2 regions of the Streptomyces sp. NPDC043870 genome follow, and region 1 is predicted to be linked to the other one. Evidence: riboswitches for the same ligand, from Rfam matches in the RefSeq annotation. Region 1 holds a riboswitch; the other holds the start of a gene.
What was found. A riboswitch is a leader RNA that binds a small molecule or an ion and turns the genes downstream of it on or off. The one in region 1 is predicted to bind glycine.

Region 1 (3,400 bases):
ACGCCGGTCCCCTCGAACTCGCCGGCCGCGGCGGCGAGGAAGTCGACCGGCTCCTCCTGCCAGTCCGGCTCGAAGAGCCGGACCCGGCCACCGCTCGCCGGACCGTCCAGCGGGGTGCGCCCGACCCGGCAGAGCTCGGCGACGGCCGGTGGCGGCAGCGGTACGCCGACGGCGCCTCCCGGATTCACGGCGATGCCCAGCTGCGGGGGCAGCCCGCGCGCGAACTCGACCGCGGGCGCGACGGTCCCGGAGATCCGGTCGCCTACACAGGCGAGGAACTGCTGCTGGGAGCTGAAGACGGGGACGTAGGGGGCGCCGTCGATGTCCAGGGTCGGCAGATCGAGGCTGGGGCTGTCCGGTCCGCCGCCGTTCGGCAGCGGGACCCACACGGCGCTGCGGCCCAGCACCTCGACGAGCCGGCCACCCGCGGCGGGGTTGCCGACGGAGGCGGCGAGCGCCTCTTCCAGCTCATTGGCGGGCCATGTCGTGTCCACGTGCGATCCCTGCTTCCCCGTCCGGCCCTCGGGCGGGCCGCGATGTCCTGCGAAAGCAGGGTAGCGGTAGTGCGGGCCGGAACCGCTGGGGGCGAGCCCCAAGGCTCCCGGTACCGCCGAGGGCCGGTGTGTCCGTCCCGGTCGCCGGACAGGCCGGTTCCTCGAAGCCGGTGCGCCCCAGCGCGTCCCGGGGCGGAGCCACCGGTCAGACCGGCTCGTCGAAGCCGATGCGGCGCAGCGTTCGCGCCGCATCGCGGTCCAGCAGGACCGCCGAGGCGCAGCCCGCGGGCAGGCGGCCGCGCTGGGCGTCGCGGACCAGGCGGCCCACCGCCCGGCGGTGGCGGGCGAAGGCGTACCCGGAGACTCCCCGGCCGCGCTCCCGCTGGCCCGCGCGGGCGACGTCCGGGGTGACGTCGAGCAGGACCAGATGGAGGGCACGGCCACGACGGCGCGCCTCGTGGGCCAGCCAGCGCCGTACCCAGGACTGGGTGCCGCAGTCGTGCACGATCACGCTCGCGCCGGAGCGCAGGGCACGCCAGAGCCCGCCGTAGTGGGCGATCCGTACCAGGGGGCGGTACACGGCGTACGGCAGCAGCCTGGGCATCCGCCGGTCCCAGCGGTCCCTGGTGTCCTGTGAGTCGATCCCGCCGTCCTCGGCCGCGCGCCGTATCAGCGTGGACTTGCCGCTGCCCGGCAGCCCGGAGATCACCACCACGTCTCCCGGGCCGAAGACCAGGCTGCGCGGGGTGCGCCCCGCGCGGTCCCGCAGATCGCGCACGACGGGTGCGGGCGCCGCAGCGCCCAGCAGCCCGCGCGAGGGCACGCCCGGCCGGGCGGGCACTCCCGCCGGGGTCAGATATGCACCGCTCCGCTGCACCGTCATCGCTCTCCCCCTGTCAGGTCACTTCGACCCTGCCCCAGAAGCTTAAAGAAAAGGTAATGACCAACAAGTGATTTGCCGATCGGAGCACCCGTGCAATGATGTGCCCGCCAACTGCATACCGGCCGCTTGAATCCGCGCGGGAGAGTCCTGGCCACTGTGTGTGCCGGGCGCCGAAGGAGCAAGTCCCTCCCTTGAATCTCTCAGGCCCCGTACCGCGCGCGATGAGGCAGATCTGAAAAGCGGGCCGCAGCTCCTGCGGCTCCACCCAAGGTGCAAGTCATGACCTCCCCCACGTGTGGTCGTGATGAACCTCTCAGGTTTCGATGACAGATGGGGAGGATCGTCCTCGCCAGTCATGCCCTGGGAGCCCCATCCATGAGCAACGCCCCCCGTCTCACCGCCCTCGATGCCCTGCATCGCTCACTGGGCGCGACCATGACCGATTTCGCCGGCTGGGACATGCCGCTGCGGTACGCGAGTGAGCGCGACGAGCACAACGCCGTACGGACCAAGGCCGGTCTTTTCGACCTCTCCCACATGGGTGAGATCACCGTCACCGGGCCGCAGGCCGCCGCCCTGCTGGACTACGCGCTGGTCGGCAACATCGGCGGCGTCGCCGTGGGCCGCGCCCGCTACACCATGATCTGCCAGGAGAACGGCGGAATCCTCGACGACCTGATCGTCTACCGGCTCGGCGAGACGGAGTACATGGTCGTCGCCAACGCCTCGAACGCGCAGATCGTCCTCGACGCCCTGACCGAGCGCGCCGGAGGCTTCGACGCGGCCGTACGGGACGACCGCGACGCGTACGCGCTGATCGCCGTCCAGGGTCCCGAGTCCCCCGGCATCCTGAAGTCGCTCACGGACGCCGATCTGGACGGGCTGAAGTACTACGCGGGCCTGCCGGGCACGGTCGCCGGCGTCCCGGCGCTGATCGCCCGTACCGGCTACACGGGTGAGGACGGCTTCGAGCTGTTCGTGGCCCCGGCCGACGCCGAGAAGCTGTGGCAGGCGCTGACCGACGCGGGCCAGGACGCCGGCCTGATCCCCTGCGGCCTGTCGTGCCGCGACACACTGCGCCTGGAGGCGGGCATGCCGCTGTACGGGCATGAGCTGACCACCTCGCTCACCCCGTTCGACGCGGGTCTGGGCCGGGTCGTGAAGTTCGAGAAGGAGGGCGGCTTCGTGGGCCGTACGGCCCTGGAGGCCGCCGCCGAGCGTGCGGCCACCAACCCGCCGCGCAAGCTGGTCGGTCTGATCGCCGAGGGCCGCCGGGTGCCGCGCGCCGGGATGTCCGTCGTCTCGGGCGGCCAGGTGATCGGCGAGGTCACCTCCGGAGCCCCGTCCCCGACCCTCGGCAAGCCGATCGCCATCGCCTATGTGGACGCGGCGCACGCCGAGCCCGGCACCGAGGGCGTGGGAGTCGACATCCGCGGTACTCATGAGCCGTACGAGGTCGTGGCGCTCCCCTTCTACAAGCGCCAGAAGTAGTCCCTCCAGCAGCCCCCATCAGCAGCACTCCCCCGCGTACAGGAGAATCCAGGCCATGAGCAACCCCCAGCAGCTGCGCTACAGCAAGGAGCACGAGTGGCTGTCGGCCGCCGAGGACGGCGTGTCGACGGTCGGCATCACGGAGCACGCGGCGAACGCCCTGGGCGACGTCGTGTACGTCCAGCTCCCGGAGGTCGGTGACACGGTGACCGCGGGCGAGTCCTGCGGCGAGCTGGAGTCGACCAAGTCGGTCAGCGACCTGTACTCCCCGGTGACCGGCGAGGTCGTCGAGGCCAACCAGGACGTCGTGGACGACCCGTCGCTGGTGAACTCCGCCCCGTTCGAGGGCGGCTGGCTGTTCAAGGTACGCGTCGCGGAGGAGCCGAAGGATCTGCTCTCCGCCGACGAGTACACCGACTTCGCCAGCTGACCAGAAACCCTAGGGATCGCGTGATGTCGCTTCTCAACACCCCTCTCCATGAGCTCGACCCGGACGTCGCCGCCGCCGTCGACGCCGAGCTCCACCGTCAGC
Region 2 (3,400 bases), on a different contig from region 1:
CTCGGTGGTCGCGTTCAGCTTCATGGTGCAGGAGCCGAGCGGGATCATGCCGCGGTCGAGCGCGTAGTCACGGTCGGCCAGCTTGCGCAGGTAGCGCAGCATCGCGGTCTCGGAGCGGTGCGCGTGGAAGACCGGGTGGGTGAGGACGTCATCGGTGCGCAGCATGGCGGCCGGGAGTGTGTCGTCGACCGTCGCGTCGAGCGCCTCGACGTCGCCCTCGACGCCGAAGGCGGACCAGACGGCGGTGAGCTGGGCGCGGCCCGTGGTCTCGTCACAGGCGAGGGAGACCTGGTCGTCGTCCACGAGGTGCAGGTTGACCCCGTGCTCACGGGCGGCGGCGACGATGCCGGCGGCCTTGCCCGGGACCCGGGCGGTCAGCGTGTCGAAGTACGCGCCGTGCACGATCTCGACACCGCCTGCGCGCAGCCCTTCGGCGAGGATCGCGGCGTAGCGGTGGGTGCGGCGCGCTATCGCCTTGAGGCCCTCGGGGCCGTGGTAGACGGCGTACATTCCGGCCATGACCGCGAGCAGCACCTGCGCGGTGCAGATGTTGCTGGTGGCCTTCTCGCGGCGGATGTGCTGCTCACGCGTCTGCAGCGCCAGGCGGTAGGCCTTGTTGCCGTCAGCGTCGACGGAGACGCCGACGAGGCGACCGGGCAGGCTGCGGGCGTGCTTGGCCTGGACCGCCATGTAACCGGCGTGCGGGCCGCCGAAGCCCATGGGGACTCCGAAGCGCTGGGTGGTGCCGACGGCGATGTCCGCGCCCAGCTCGCCGGGCGAGGTGAGCAGGGTCAGCGCCAGCAGGTCGGCGGCCACGGTGACGATCGCGCCGAGCTCATGGGCCTGCTCGATGACCGGCTTGATGTCGCGGACGGCGCCGGAAGCGCCCGGGTACTGGAGCAGCACGCCGAAGACGCCACGCTCGGCGATCCGGGCCGGGATGCCCTCGCTGAGGTCGGCGACGACGACCTCGACACCGGTCGGCTCGGCCCGGGTCTCGATCACGGCGACGGTCTGCGGCAGGGTGTCGGCGTCGATCAGGAAGACGCCGTCCTTGACCTTGCCGACGCGGCGGGACAGCGCCATGGCCTCGGCGGCCGCAGTGCCCTCGTCGAGCAGGGAGGCCCCGGAGGTCGGCAGACCGGTCAGGTCCGCGACCATCGTCTGGAAGTTGAGCAGCGCCTCCAGCCGGCCCTGCGAGATCTCCGGCTGGTACGGCGTGTACGCCGTGTACCAGGCCGGGTTCTCCATGACGTTCCGCAGGATGACCGGCGGGGTGAACGTGCCGTAGTAGCCGAGGCCGATCATCGGCGCGAGCACCTTGTTACGGTCCGCGAGGGAGCGCAGCTCGGCCAGGACCTCGGCCTCGGTGCGGGCGTCGGGCAGGCCGAGCGCCTCGGCGCTCTTGATCACGTCCGGCACGGCGGCGCCGGTCAGCTCATCCAGCGAGCCGTAGCCGACCTGCGCGAGCATCTTCGCCTGAGCCTCGGCGTCGGGCCCGATGTGGCGCTGCTCGAAGGGGGTGCCTCGCTCCAGCTGGGAGAGCGGAATGCGGTTGGCGGTCATTGCGGAGGCCTCCTGGTCATTGCGACCTGCGAGGGGCACCACGGCGCGGGTGCCCGGACGGCCTCCCCCTCTGTCATCTCAACCTGAGAGCTTCACCGGACCGCCCTGAGGGCAGCCCGGCTTTCACCGTCGGTGAGAGCGGATGCCGTCAAACGCCCGCCCTGCTTTCCAGAGTGACCTCGTCCGTGCGGTACAGGGGCCTGAGAGATTCCGGGGAGGATTTGCTCCTTCGGCGTCTCCGGCACTTTCACCGGAGCACTCTCCCGCACGGGGTCAACAGCCGCCTGCCAGCCTACCAGCGAGGTCTTGGCCCGGACCCTCGAGTGGCCGACGCCTCAGATGTGCACTTTCGTAGTGTTCAGTGAACCGTTGCGACCTGTAGGAGGGACCGTGCAGACCGATATCGATCCGCGCAGCCTGATCGGCCGCAAGGCGTTCGACCGCAACGGCGCCAAGATCGGGACCGTGGACGAGGTGTATCTCGACGACGCGACGGGGGTGCCGGAGTGGGCGGCGGTACGCACGGGCCTGTTCAGCCGGGACGCGTTCGTCCCCCTGGAGCCCAGCGAACTCGCGGGCGACGGTTTGCACATCCCCTTCGAGCGGGCGCTGATCAAGGACGCCCCCGACTTCGGTGTCGGCCGGCACCTCTCCCCCGAGCAGGAACTGCAGCTGTACCACCACTACGGACTCGACCTCCCCGCCCCGCCGGAGAAGCCGGCGGCCTCCCCGCCGCCCGCCTCCGATGACACCACCACAGAACCCCCTGGCACGGGCCCCGCATCCGGCCCTGGCTCCATACCCGACCGGGACTTCGGCCGGCTGGCGGGCAACGACGACTGATCCGGCGGCTGCCGCACCAGCGGCAGCGGCTCCGACGGCTCCAGCGCCGGATCGTCCACCGAGAACGTCCGCACCCGCCCCGGGACGACCGACCACGGCTCCTCGAAGCGGACGGTGACCCGACCGAGCCCGCTGCCCTGGACCCATCCCGCTCCGTACTCGGCGTGCCGCACATCATGGCCCGCGGCCCAGCGCCGCTCGGCCGGAGGCTGCTGCTCCTCCTGCGGCGGCTCCTCGCCCCCAGGACGATGCTCGGAGTCCCCGGTTCCGTCCTCGTCCGCGTGCTCACCGGCCGCGGCCTGCGCGAACAGATCCTCCTGGGTGTAGTCGGCCAGTCCGCTGACCCCCACGCCCAGCAGCCGGACGCCGCCCGTCGTGTCCACCGCCTCCAGCAGCCGGGCCGCGCCCTCCCGCACCACCGCTGGGTCGTCCGTCGGCCCCCTCAGCGTCTCCGACCGCGTCAGCGTCGAGAAGTCGAACCGCCGCACCTTCAGCACGATCGTGCGCCCCGAGTGCCCGGATCCGCGCAGTCGCTTCACACACCGGTCGGCAAGCCGCTCCACCTCGATCCTGATCCGCACCCGGTCGTGCAGATCCACGTCGAAGGTGTCCTCCACGGACACCGATTTGGCATCCCGCTCGGCGACCACGGGACGGTCGTCGAAGCCCATCGCCATCCGGTACAGCGCCGCCCCGTGCGCCCTCCCCAGCAGCCGTACGAGCTCGTCCTCACCCGCCTCCGCCAGCTCGGCGACCGTGGTCATGCCCGCCCGCCGCAGATGCTCCCCCGTCGCCGGCCCCACTCCGGGCAGCGTCCGGACCGACATCGGCCCGAGCAGCTCCCGCTCGGTGCCCGGCTCGATGAGGACGAGTCCGTTCGGCTTGGCCTGCTCGGAGGCGATCTTCGCGAGCATCTTCGAACCCGCCAGCCCCACCGAGCCGGTCAGTCCCGTGCCCCCGAGAATGTCCCTGCGCAGCCGTTCACCGGCTT

Region 2: linked by a shared signal. The riboswitch ahead of gcvP (aminomethyl-transferring glycine dehydrogenase) and the one ahead of gcvT (glycine cleavage system aminomethyltransferase GcvT) in region 1 are both predicted to bind glycine.

Annotation. Positions count from the first base shown of each region.
Region 1 is NZ_JBWKDT010000011.1:154,355-157,754, reverse strand. It holds gene AC0699_RS16795 (enhanced serine sensitivity protein SseB) at 1-494, opposite strand, end outside; gene AC0699_RS16790 (AAA family ATPase) at 700-1,377, opposite strand; glycine riboswitch at 1,505-1,602, shown strand; gene gcvT (glycine cleavage system aminomethyltransferase GcvT) at 1,753-2,868, shown strand; gene gcvH (glycine cleavage system protein GcvH) at 2,924-3,298, shown strand; gene glyA (serine hydroxymethyltransferase) at 3,322-3,400, shown strand, end outside.
Region 2 is NZ_JBWKDT010000008.1:244,994-248,393, forward strand. It holds gene gcvP (aminomethyl-transferring glycine dehydrogenase) at 1-1,566, opposite strand, end outside; glycine riboswitch at 1,745-1,842, opposite strand; partial or broken gene AC0699_RS13955 (PRC-barrel domain-containing protein) at 1,906-2,088, shown strand; gene AC0699_RS13960 (DNA polymerase IV) at 2,250-3,400, opposite strand, start outside.